One region of the Allobosea eneae genome, then DNA from elsewhere that is predicted to be linked to it. Evidence: riboswitches for the same ligand, from Rfam matches in the RefSeq annotation. Region 1 holds a riboswitch; each other region holds the start of a gene.
What was found. Region 1 has a riboswitch for cobalamin ahead of ACFPOB_RS22365 (hypothetical protein). Riboswitches for the same ligand answer to the same signal wherever they lie in the genome.
Positions count from the first base shown of each region.

Region 2: it holds a riboswitch for cobalamin, as region 1 does, so the genes downstream of both, ACFPOB_RS14940 (TonB-dependent receptor plug domain-containing protein) here and ACFPOB_RS22365 (hypothetical protein) in region 1, are expected to answer to the same signal.
Region 3: it holds a riboswitch for cobalamin, as region 1 does, so the genes downstream of both, ACFPOB_RS16490 (CbtB domain-containing protein) here and ACFPOB_RS22365 (hypothetical protein) in region 1, are expected to answer to the same signal.

Region 1 is NZ_JBHSLW010000037.1:118,302-122,251, reverse strand. Features, by position in the region: gene ACFPOB_RS22380 (ABC transporter substrate-binding protein) at 1-444, opposite strand, end outside; gene ACFPOB_RS22375 (SDR family NAD(P)-dependent oxidoreductase) at 570-1,349, shown strand; gene ACFPOB_RS22370 (hypothetical protein) at 1,548-1,682, opposite strand; cobalamin riboswitch at 1,857-2,057, shown strand; gene ACFPOB_RS22365 (hypothetical protein) at 2,280-3,038, shown strand; gene ACFPOB_RS22360 (TonB-dependent receptor) at 3,035-3,950, shown strand, end outside.
Region 2 is NZ_JBHSLW010000022.1:54,141-58,090, reverse strand. Features, by position in the region: gene ACFPOB_RS14950 (AI-2E family transporter) at 1-1,021, opposite strand, end outside; gene ACFPOB_RS14945 (GntR family transcriptional regulator) at 1,190-1,945, shown strand; cobalamin riboswitch at 1,998-2,195, shown strand; gene ACFPOB_RS14940 (TonB-dependent receptor plug domain-containing protein) at 2,316-3,950, shown strand, end outside.
Region 3 is NZ_JBHSLW010000026.1:68,111-72,060, forward strand. Features, by position in the region: gene cobW (cobalamin biosynthesis protein CobW) at 1-307, opposite strand, end outside; gene ACFPOB_RS16480 (DUF1636 family protein) at 304-729, opposite strand; gene ACFPOB_RS16485 (CbtA family protein) at 778-1,521, opposite strand; gene ACFPOB_RS16490 (CbtB domain-containing protein) at 1,532-1,705, opposite strand; cobalamin riboswitch at 1,741-1,921, opposite strand; gene cobU (bifunctional adenosylcobinamide kinase/adenosylcobinamide-phosphate guanylyltransferase) at 1,979-2,491, shown strand; gene cobO (cob(I)yrinic acid a,c-diamide adenosyltransferase) at 2,507-3,118, shown strand; gene cbiB (adenosylcobinamide-phosphate synthase CbiB) at 3,115-3,950, opposite strand, start outside.

The sequences.
Region 1 (3,950 bases):
CAGGTCCTTGTTGGCCATGAAGCCGACCTGCGAGACACCGTAGGGCACGCCGTAGATCTTGCCGTCGATCGTGAAGGCGTCGACCGCGCTCTGGGAGAGATTGTCCTTGTAGCCCTGCATCGCCGGGGTGATGTCCTCGAGGACGCCGGCCTCGACCTGGGACTTCAGCACGCCGCCGGCCCAGCTGTAGATGACGTGGGGCCGGTCCCTGGACTGCAGCAGAGTCGGCGCCTTGGCCTTGTAGGCCTCGTTTTCGAGATATTGCATCTCGACCTTCACGCCGGGGTTCTTCGCCTCGAAATCGCGCGCCACCTCTTCCCAGAGCTTCACCACGACGGGATTGGCCTCGATGTGCAGCCATCTGACCGTAGTCTGGGCGAAGGCCGAGCCTGCGCTAACGGCGAGGGCGACGGCGCCGACGAGCAGGGCTTTGAAACGAGCCATGAGTTCCTCCCGGGGTTCGGCCGCTGGCGGGCCGTTGATGGTTCGAACCGTAAGCTCAGGATTTGAGGTGCGCAACTCAAATTTTGATGTTATTCGGAGCCGGACGCTGCGACCTTGATGCGGCGATGGCGAGGGAGGCGGTCTTGGCGGGTGCGATTTATCCCGATCTCGAGGGCAAGGTGGTGCTGGTCACGGGCGGTGGCTCCGGCATCGGCGAGGCGATTGTGCGTGCCTTCGTCCGGCAGGGCGCGAAGGTCGGCTTCATCGACCTGAAGGAGGCCGAGTCCCGCGCCATTGCGGCGGAACTCGCTGCCGCTGGTGCGAGCGTCCATTTCGAGGGTGCGGACCTGACCGATATCGCCGCGCTGCGACAGGCGATCGGCGCGATCCGGGAGACGCTCGGTCCGGTCGACATCCTCATCAACAATGCCGCCCATGACGAGCGCCATAATGCGCTGGACGTGACGCCCGAATACTGGGACGAGCGCATGGCGGTGAACCTGAAGCACCAGTTCTTCGCGGCGCAGGCGGTGCTGCCCGACATGATCGCGCGGAAGGGCGGCGCGATCGTCAATTTCGGCTCGACCTCCTGGATGATCGGCCAGGGCGGCATGCCGGCCTATACGGCGGCGAAGTCGGCCGTGCTTGGGTTGACGCGCTCGCTGGCGCGCGATTTCGGCGAGCACAATATCCGCGTCAACGCGATCGCGCCGGGCTGGATCATGACGCAGCGCCAGATCGACCTGTGGCTGACGCCGGAAAGCGAGGCCGAGCTGATGCGGCGCCAGTGCCTGAAGCGCCGGCTGGTGCCGGAGGACATCGCCCGCGCGACGCTGTTCTTCGCTTCGGAAGAAGCGGGTGCCTGCACCAACCAGCATTACGTCGTTGATGGCGGCTGGGTCTGATCGCGGTCACATCGCCGGCGACGACATGGGTGAGGGCGGAGGGCGCGTGTCGCCGTGCTGGCGCTGGATTGTGCCGGCTGCATCTAGCCGTCGAGGAGGGCGGCGATCTCCGGCAAAGCTCGCAGGGCCGCCATCTCCTGCGCGGTCGGCAGCAACGACGCGGCCGACGATGTCGCCGAGGACGAAGGGGTCGATCGCCTAGGCCGGCATCTCGATGCTCTGCTCGACGGCGATCGCCCGGGCGCGCGCCTCGGCCTCGCCGGCCGCGCCCCGCAGATGATGGTGACTTCGATCCAGCTCGTCGCCGATCCCACCGAGGCGGGGTTCCGCCATTCCGTTCCTGCAGCGTTGTCGCGCGGGTGCACGGCGGCTGGGAGCCTGATGCGGTTGCAGGTGTCGTTCACCTTAAGGGGCAAGCCTCGCCGCTGTCCAAACGGCGCAGCAGCCGCCGTCCACAGCCCGTTCGAGGGCCGATGCCTCGCCGCTTGACGCCACAATCCCGCCATATAGGTTGACGCCCGTCGAGGTCTTCGGAGCGATCCGAAGCTAAGAGGGAATCCGGTGCGGCGTTCGCGCCCAATCCGGAGCTGCCCCCGCAACTGTAAGCGGTGAGTTTTCGACCCTGATGTCACTGGCGCTCGTGCGCTGGGAAGACGGTCGAGAGCGCTGATCCGCGAGCCAGGAGACCTGCCCCGACGGCGTATTGATGTCGCGCGGGCGGGGTGTCCGGCGGATCGAAGGCAGCTTTGGCCGCTTCCGCCGCCATAGCTGCCGCGTTCCCGAGCAGCCCTGTCCCGCACAGCGAGGGGCTGACGACGATGACCATGCACTCACAGTGCCGCTGTCGCTATTGGCGTCAGGCAGGGCCGGTCGCGCCCGCAGACGATAGAATTTCTTGTAATGATATAACATTTCATTCATAGCCGCGACATGACCGCTGCTCTTCTCCATTCCGCTGGGCCGAACGCCAGTTCGCTCGATCCCCTCGCGCTTTACGCCAGCGCGATCGACACGTCCGACTACGCGGAGCGCGTCGCGCCGCTCATCCTCAGCCTGAGTTCGGAGATCGGCGATCTCGTCGATGTCGGGGCAGGGGGCGGCCAGCTCGGCGCAGCCCTGCTCGATCCTGGGAGCCGCTGGACAACGATCGAGCCATCGCCGGTCATGCAGGCGCGCCTCGCACTCAGGCCGGAGCGGCCGCTCGTCATCCCCTTCGGCTGGGATGACGCGCGCGTCGTCTGCAAGCCAGCCGATACGGTGCTGGCGGCGACCATGCCGGGCTATTTCCACGATCCGCTCGCCTTCCTGGCGCGCTGCCGGCAATGGGCGCGGCGCCAGGTCATCTGGGCCGTGCCGGCGCAGGCGGGCCCGAAGGGCTTGATCCTCGCCGCCTGCCTGCCGCGCAAATGGCATGGCGAGGACGAGACACCCGGCATCGACCTCGTCCTGCCCAAGCTCGGGCGCCATCTGCCCGGCCGGATGGACGCGATCGACTGGACCTTCTCGCTCGTGCTGCCCGATCTGCCGGCCTTCGCCAGCTTCCAGGCCGACCGGCTCGGCTGGGCGCCGGGCGATCCGCGCCGGGCCGAGTTGCTCGACCATCTCGGCAAACAGGCGGTGCCGACCGATGGCAGCCTGCGTCTCTCCTGCCATCGCCGCTCCGCCATCCTCGTCTGGACCCTGTCATGACCGCCGTCGTCCGTCGTTCCCTGCTCGCAGCCACCGCCCTGGCTTCGATGCTTCTCGCCGCGCCTGCCTTCGCTCAGACCGAGATCAAGCTCGATGAGCTCGTCGTCACGGCAACCGGACGCCCCGAGCCGCGCAGCAGCATTCCGGGCACCGTCCAGGTCATCGACGCCTCGCAGATCGAGCGCACGCATGCGCAGTCGCTCACCGACCTGCTCGCCGAGAACGCTGTCGGCTTTTTCAGCCAGTGGACGCCCGGGCAGACCTCGATCAACATCCGCGGCGGCGCCACTGATGGCCAAGGCAAGGATTTCCGCAGCCAGGTGCTGGTGCTGATGAATGGCCGGCGCGCCGGCACGGCCAACCTGTCGAAGCTGTCGACGGCCGATGTCGAGCGCATCGAGATCATCCGCGGCCCGTCCTCGGTGGTCTATGGCAGCCAGAACATCGGCGGCGTGATCAACATCATCCTGAAGACCGGCCGCACCGCGCCGGGCACGATGATCGAGGGCGCCGGCGGTTCCTGGGGGCTGCTGAAGGGCAAGGCCCAGACCGGCGGGCTCTATGACAGCATCGACTACTACGCCGGCATCTCCGGCGGCACGCGCGACAACTACCATTCCGGCCGCGGCGGCACGACCATGGCCAATACCGGCTGGAAGCGCTTCGGCGCGGCCGGCGCCCTCGGCCTCCAGATCAATGCCGATCATCGCGTCGAGGCCACCTTGCGGACCGACGGCATCTACGATGTCGGCTTCCGTGGCTCCGGCGCCAACACGCTCAGCCAGGAAGACCGCTACAACAACTCCTTCGACGTGACCTATCGCGGTCAGCTCCCCGGCGGCCAGTATCGCTGGATGCTGCAGGGCTATGCGGTGCAGGACGTCGATAATTTCCGCTGGGCCTCGCCGGTCA
Region 2 (3,950 bases), on a different contig from region 1:
GGCCGACAGGGCCCCAAAGCGCGGTCCAGAACGTCGCGGCGGCGATCAGCGAGATCGCCGAAAGGCCCGTGCTGGTGCCGTAGAGCATCGGCTCGACGATGTTGTTGCTGACGATTTCGAGCCCGGCGATCAGAGCGAGCGTCCACAGCAGCATGTCCCAACCTGGATCGACCGCGAAGGCGAGCACCAGGGGGAAGATGGCGGAGATGAGAGCACCGACATACGGCACGAAGCGCAGCACTGCCGCGACGACGCCCCAGAGCGGTGCGCCGGGCACGCCGATCAGCCAGAGTCCCAGCGTCAGCGGTATGGCAAAGGAGACGTTCACCACGAGCTGCATCAAGAGGTATCGACTGATCCGCCGGCCGGCATCCTCGATCGCATCGGTCGAGCGGTGCAGATTGCCGCCGAGGATGCGCAGTAGTCGGTCGCGCAGATCGGCGCGATCGAGCAGGGCCAGAACAACGAACACGAGGACGATGCCGGCCGTCGCCAGCGGCTCCAGCGCAGCCCCCAGCCAGCCCAGCGCGGCCTGCAGCTGGGTGCCGGGCGCCGGCACGATCTCGACGCGCTGCGCCGCCGCACCCTGGGCCGCCTCCACCTCCTTCTGGAGCGAGGCGATCGCATTCAGCGCGCCGTCGAAGAGGCCGGGCGCTCTGAACTGGGCCTTGAGGTCGTTGAACTTGCCGTTGATGGTCGACTGATAGGTCGGCAGTTGCTCGCCGAGCGAGCGCAGCTGCGTGCCCAGCACGAGAAAAAGGCCGGCGAGCAGGACCAGAACGACGGTCATCACCACCGCGATGGCGATGACTTTGGGAAGGCCGCGCCGGCGCAGCCACATCACCGGCGGGTTGAGCGCAAAGCCGATCAGGAAGGCGAAGGCGAGCGGGATCAGGATATCCTGACCATAGTAAAGCGCCGCGATGATCACTGCGGCTGAGACGAGCGTCGCCGCCACGGTGACGATGTCGCTGCCGCCTGGATCGCCCGCGTCGATGCCGCCCGTCTCTCGCGGAATCATCTTTTGTCGGTCCGGCGGTGCCGTCGTCATGATCGAAGCCCCCGGCCTGCTATGGCTGGTCTTGAGAACGTGGGACGGACCACCCGGTTCCGCCTGGGCCCGCGCCGCATTGCGCACTGCAAGCCGCAGGCGTTAAGACGAGACGATCTTCAACCAATGGTGTCGGCGATGACGCGCGAAGAGGCCGGGAACGGCGCATCGGACAAGGCCGGGACGATCAGCCGGGCGCTGCGCCGCGCGATCATCGAGCGCGCGCTCGAGCCCGGCGCGGCCTTGCCCGAGGATGCGCTCGGCGAACGCTTCGGCGTCAGCCGTACGCTGGCGCGCCATGCGCTCGCCCAGCTCGCGGCCGAAGGGCTGGTCGAACTGCGCCGCAATCGCTCCGCCGTTGTGGCGACGCCGAGCTGGCAGGAGGCGCGCGACACCTTCGACATCCGAATCGAGCTCGAGCGCCTCGTGGTTCGCCAGCTCGCCGGCCGGCTGAGCAAGGCGCAGCTTGCGACCCTGCGTGCCCATGTCGATGCCGAGGATGCGGCCCGCGGCGGCCCCGATGCGATCTCGATCCGGCTCGCGACCGAATTTCACATCCTGCTCGCGCAGATGACGGAGAGCCCGATCCTCATCCGCTATGTCAGCGAGCTGTCCTATCGCTGCTGCCTGATCCTGTCGCTGTACAGCCGGCCGCATTCCTCCGAATGCGGCGTCAACGAGCATCGCCTGCTGATCGAGGCGCTCGAAAGCGGCGATGCCGACAAGGTCATGAGCCTGATGCACCACCATCTCGATTCGGTGGCGGAACGGGCACTGGTCGCGGAGGCCAAGCCACGCGGCCGGGACATCATGGCGATCCTGGCACCCTATGCGGAAGCGCCGCCGCCGACTGCGAAGGCTGCGCGGAAGCGCCCGCTCAAGGCGGCTGAATAACCGACCTCGTCGCGAAGGCGGCAAGCGAATTGACGTTGCGGCTCGTCCGCCCTACTCGTGAACGCGACGGTTCCCTCACGGGATCAAAAGGGAACGCAGTGCGGGTGGTCCGTCCACCTCATGCTGCGGCTGCCCCCGCAACTGTAAGCGGCGAGCCTTTCGCCATACGCCACTGGGACCTCGGCCCTGGGAAGGCGGCGAAGGGCAGCGACCCGCGAGCCAGGAGACCTGCCGTCAGCCGTGGTCACACGCGAACACATCGGCCGGGGTGCGCTGATGGGTGGTAGAACTGCGCGCGCCCGGTTTCGGGCGCGGGTGGGGACATCTCGTTCGCGGTGACGTGCCACTGACGTTACCGCCGAGGTTTCCCGTGTTCCGTTTGCCAAAGCCCGCCAGGAGCGGGCGTTTCTCAGTTGCCTTCCCCCTGCTCGCCGCTTCGACCCTGCTGATATCGCCCGCTGCGCTGGCGCAGTCGGGCGAGAAGCCGATCGCGCTCGACGAGATCGTGATCAGCCCGACCGGCGTTCCGACCCCGGCCAGGGAGATCGGCAGCTCCGTCACCGTCATCACCGCCAAGGAGATCGAACGCCAGCAGCGCCGCACCTTGCCGCAGGCGCTCGCCGCCGTCCCCGGGCTCAACATCGTCCAGACCGGCGGGCCGGGCGGGCTCACCTCGGTCTTCATGCGCGGCACCAACTCCAACCACGTCAAGGTGCTGATCGACGGCATCGAGGTGAACGATCCCTCGACGCCGAACCGCTCCTTCGATTTCGGCCAGATGCTGACCCGCGACATCGAGCGAATCGAGGTGCTGCGCGGCCCGCAGAGCGGTCTCTATGGCGCCAATGCGCTCGGCGGCGTCATCTCGATCACCAGCAAGCGCGGCGAGGGGCCGCCGAAGGTAACGGCGTCGGTCGAAGCCGGCTCCTATGGCACCTTCAACCAGAGCCTCGGGGTCAGCGGCGGCGACGACCGCTTCGACTATGCCTTCGGCGTCAGCCATTTCCGGGCGGATTCGACACCGGTGACACCGCCGGAGCTGGTTCCGGCCGGCCGGCGGCGCAATCCCAACTCCTATGACAACTGGAGCTATTCCGCCCGCCTCGGCGCACGCCTGACCGACACGCTGAGCGTCAACTGGGTCGGCCGCTATATCGACGGGCAATTGCTGTTCACAGGCGATACCGGCTTCCCGAGCCGCCCGAGCAGCTTCCGCTCCAGCCAGAACTATCGCCAGGCCTTCACCCGCGGCGAGGTCGTCTGGGACCCGCTGGGCGGGCAGTTCGTCAACCGCTTCGGCGTCTCCTACAGCAACCAGGATCGCTCCAATCGCCGGCCTAACGCCTTCGGCGTCCTCGACGTGCCGACCGAGAACCTCGGCGAGCGCATCAAATACGACTGGCGTGGCGACCTGAAGCTCACCCAGAGCCAAACCCTGGTGATGGGCCTGCAATACGAGACCGAGCGCTTCGACACCTCTAACCGGACGGTCTCGAACGGCAACCGGGGCGCATTCGTCGAATTGCAGTCGAACTGGACCGACCGCTTCTTCACCACCGCCAATATCCGCTACGATGACGACGACAAGTTCGGCGGCCACACCACCTATCGCATCGCACCGGTCTTCATCGTGCCAGGCACCGACACCAAGCTGAAGGCGAGCTACGGCACCGGCTTCAAGGCGCCGACGCTGAGCGAGCGCTTCAGCGATTCACGCCCTGCCTTCAACTTCTACGGCAATCCCGACCTGAAGCCGGAGGAGAGCCGCGGCTGGGATGTCGGCTTCGAGCAGCCTTTGCTGAACGGGCAGGTCAATGTCGGCGCGACCTATTTCCACAACGACATCGACAACCTGATCGTGACCAATCGCAGCTTCACCTCCTATGAGAACGTCGGGCGGGCCACGACCAAGGGCGTCGAGGCCTTCGCGGCGCTGGAGCTGACGCCTCAGTTCAAGGTTCGCGCCGATTACACCTTCACCCTCGCCAAGGACGAGATCGCGCGC
Region 3 (3,950 bases), on a different contig from region 1:
GCTGCGGCGGGTTCGGTCGGTTGAGCAGCGTCTCGAGCGCCGGCACGAAATCGTCGGCGACCGTGCAGCAGATGCAGCCATTGGGCAATTCGACGATGTCGTCCTGCGTGCAGCCCTCGATGCCGCAGCCGGCGATGAAGGAGCCGTCGAAGCCGAGATCGCCAAACTCGTTGACGAGAACGGCGAGGCGCTTGCCGCCGGCATTCTCCAGGAGATGGCGGACGAGGGTGGTCTTACCGGCGCCGAGGAAGCCGGTGATGATCGTGCACGGCACCTTGCCGAGCGTCGTGGTCTGAGGAGCGTTCATTCGTTTGATCCTTGTGTGCGCGGCAGCGGAGGCACGCGCGCGACCACGCCCTTGCGGAACGAGGCGGGTCTTTCCTTCCAGGGAACGATGCCGTTGGCGCTGGCGGCAAATTTCTCCGCCCCGCTGACGATCTCGTCGAGATGAAGACCGACGTCGAGATCGCCGATCAGATAGGTCCATTTGCCCTCCGCCGCGAGCGCGATCGTGCAGGGCCGCTTGCAGACCGAGAGGCATTCGACCGGCACGACGGCGATGCCGCTGCCCGCCAGGCGTTCGTCCAGCACGGCTGCGAGCGCCATGCCGGGCTGGTCATAACCCTCCGGCAGGTCTTCGCGTTGGCGCCGGCAGGTGGTGCAGACATGGATGGTGCAGCCCGGCTGCTGCCGAACTTGCGTCGCGAGGGCGAGGTCGCCTTCGAGCATGACAACGCCTCCTTGCGCTGGCGCGGCCGTCGCCGGCCGCACGAGGCGTCAAGCCGCTACGGGAGCGGCGCTGCGGCGCGTGGCCCAGGGCCAGAGCACGCCGACGGCAAAGCCGGTGACGAGCCAGAGCGCGGCCTGGATTGCGAGCGAGAGTGCGGCGAAATGTGCGGCGATCTCGGCCGGGACCTTGCTTTCCGGCGCGGCCGGATGCGGCGCGCCGATCAGATGCGGCAGCAGCAAGGCGAGGACGGCGAGTGCTCGGGCCCAGGAAGCCTCGACGCGCAGGAAGACGAAGAGCGCGCCGGCGGTGACCATCGCCGTCAGCAGCCACCAGAGCTGGCGCTGCTGCAGTTCGGCTGCGGCGGAGCCAGGCAGTTCTGGTGCCAGCCCCATTGCCGGGGCGAGCCCGAAAGCGAAGAAGCCGCACACCGCCCAGGCCAATGCGCGGCGCTGGTCGATCTGTTCGTTCGCCGCGATCATCCCGGCCAGCAGCAATGCGGCGAAGCCGATCGCGGTGCCGATCGTCACCAGGCTGGTGAAGGCGGTGCGCTGGAGGCCGTCCTGCGGCTTCCATTCGTGCTCGCCGGCATGCTCGGCCGGGCCGTGCGCGAGGTGGACCCGGGCCTGACCATCGAAGGCGGCGAGTGTCGCCCCCGGTTGCGCGCGCAGCGCCGCCTCATAGGTCTCGGCCTTGAGGATCAGCGGGGTGGTGGTGACGTGCTGAAGCGCCGAGATCAGCAGCCCAGCCAGAAGCCCGGCCAGGATGCTGACCGTGAGAACACGCGTGACCATGTGCTCCCCCTCAATGGCAGGGGAAGGCGAGGCCGTGACGGGTGTCGTGCGCCGCGTTGTGGACGGTGGACGAGGCGGCGAAGCCGACGGTGTAGATCAGCACGAAGCCGAGGATCAGCGCGGCGGCGACGGCTTTCGCTCGCTCCGAAACGCTGGTTTGGCTGGTGACGGTAGCCGTATTCATCTGGTTCTCCTTGGCCACCCCACCGGCAGCCTGCTGGACGACATCGAAAGACGGCAGGTCTCCTGGCTCACGGCTTGGTGTCCAGCGCCGCCTTCCCGGTCGAAACCAGTGGCCGATGGCGCGGAACTCGCCGCTTACAGTTGCGGGGGCAGCCGCGGCCTTTCACCGCGTTCCCTTTTCACCTCGTCGTCGAGGCACCGTCTCGGATGATCATTAGCCACAGGCGCGGCGGTGTGCAATGCAGTGCCCCGGCCAGAACGCATTGTGGTACGCATGACCCTGCCTCAGCTCACCCTCGTCCTCGGCGGCGCCCGTTCCGGCAAAAGCCGACATGCCGAGGCGCTGATAGAGGCGCTGCCGGCGCCGTGGACCTATATCGCGACCGCGCAGGCCTATGACGACGAGATGCGTGCCCGCATCGCCGAGCATCGGGCTCGCCGCTCGCGCGACTGGCAGACGGTCGATGCGCCGGTCGCGCTGCCCGAGGCGATTCGCAATGCGCGGGCCGGGCAGCCCATCCTGGTCGATTGCCTGACGCTCTGGCTGACCAATCTGCTGCTCGCCGAACGCGACATCGCGATCGCCACCGGCGAGCTCGTCGCGGCCTGCCGCGAGGCGAGCGCACCGGTGGTGCTGGTCTCGAACGAGGTCGGCCTCGGCATCGTGCCGGACAATGCACTCGCCCGCCGCTTCCGCGACGAGGCCGGCCGGCTGCATCAGCGGCTTGCGGCGCAGGCCGCGCGCGTGGTCTTCATGGTCGCCGGACTGCCCATGCAGGTGAAGTAGAAGCGCGACGTGACGATGACCGACGAAGCTGAGGACGCTGCCCGCCACAAGGCGAAGATGGCAAAGCGCAAGGCGGTGCAGGACGCCGAGGTCGCCGGCAAGACGCTGGAAAAGGGCCTGCTGATCGTCAATACCGGCCCCGGCAAGGGCAAGTCGACCGCCGCCTTCGGCCTGATCCTGCGGGCGCTCGGCCATGGCTGGCGCATCGGCGTCGTCCAGTTCATCAAGGGCGCCTGGTCGACCGGTGAGCGCAAGGCGCTGGAGGCCTTCGGCGATCAGGTCTCCTGGCATTTGATGGGCGAGGGCTTCACCTGGGAGACGCAGGACAAGGCCCGCGACATCGCCGCCGCGACGCGCGCTTTCGACAAGGCCAGGGAGCTGATGGCCGATGAGAGCATCCGGCTCTTGGTGCTCGACGAACTCAACATCGCGCTGCGCTACGACTACCTGCCGCTCGCCGAGGTCGTGGCGGCGTTGCAGGCTCGTCGGCCCGATCTCCACGTCGTCGTCACCGGCCGCAATGCCAAGCCGGAGCTGATCGAAGCGGCTGACCTCGTCACCGAGATGACGCTGGTGAAGCACCACTTCGCCGCTGGCGTGAAGGCGCAGGAAGGGATCGAGTTCTAGAGGGCGAGTGCGGCCACGCTTGCAACTGCCGCCAACCCCCAGAGCAGCAGGCAGGCGCGTCGGTAGAGGGCGAGCGCCTGCCTTATGTCCGCCGCCGTCGCTTCCGCCCGGCCCTCGCCCATCCAGCCATCCTCGACCCTGACCGCGCCGTAGACACGCGGTCCCGCCAATCGCAGGCCGAGCGCACCTGCCATCGCCGCCTCCGGCCAGCCGGCATTGGGCGAGCGGTGGCGGCGGGCGTCGCGGCGCACGGCGCGCCAGGCGGCGCCGGCCTCGGCCTGCCGGTTGAGCGCTGCGGCGGCGATCAGCAGCAAAGCAGTCAGCCGGGAGGCGGGGAGGTTGACGAGATCGTCGAGCCGGGCGGCAGCCCAGCCGAAGGCGAGATGTCGCGGCGATTTGTGGCCGATCATCGAATCGGCGGTGTTGATCGCTTTGTAGAGCACTCCACCAGGCAGGCCGCCGAGGCCGAGCCAGAAGGCCGGCGCGACGATCCCGTCGGAAAAGTTCTCGGCGAGGCTCTCGATCGCAGCGCGCGCGACGCCGGCCTCGTCGAGGCTCTCCGGATCGCGACCGACGATCATCGCGACCGCCTTGCGCCCCCCGGTGAGGCCGCCTTGCTCCAATCCTTGGGCGACGCGGGCGACATGCTCATGCAGGCTGCGCTGCGCCAGCAGGCTCGAGGCCAACAGCGCCAGCGGCAGCAGGGCGAACGGCCCGGCGAGGCGGCAGAGCGCGACGAGGGTCAGCGAGGCGGCAAGTGTCACACCCAGCAAGATCAGGAGGGCGACAATGCCGGCCGTCCGCCGCGTGGCGAAGCCCATGGTCTCGCGAT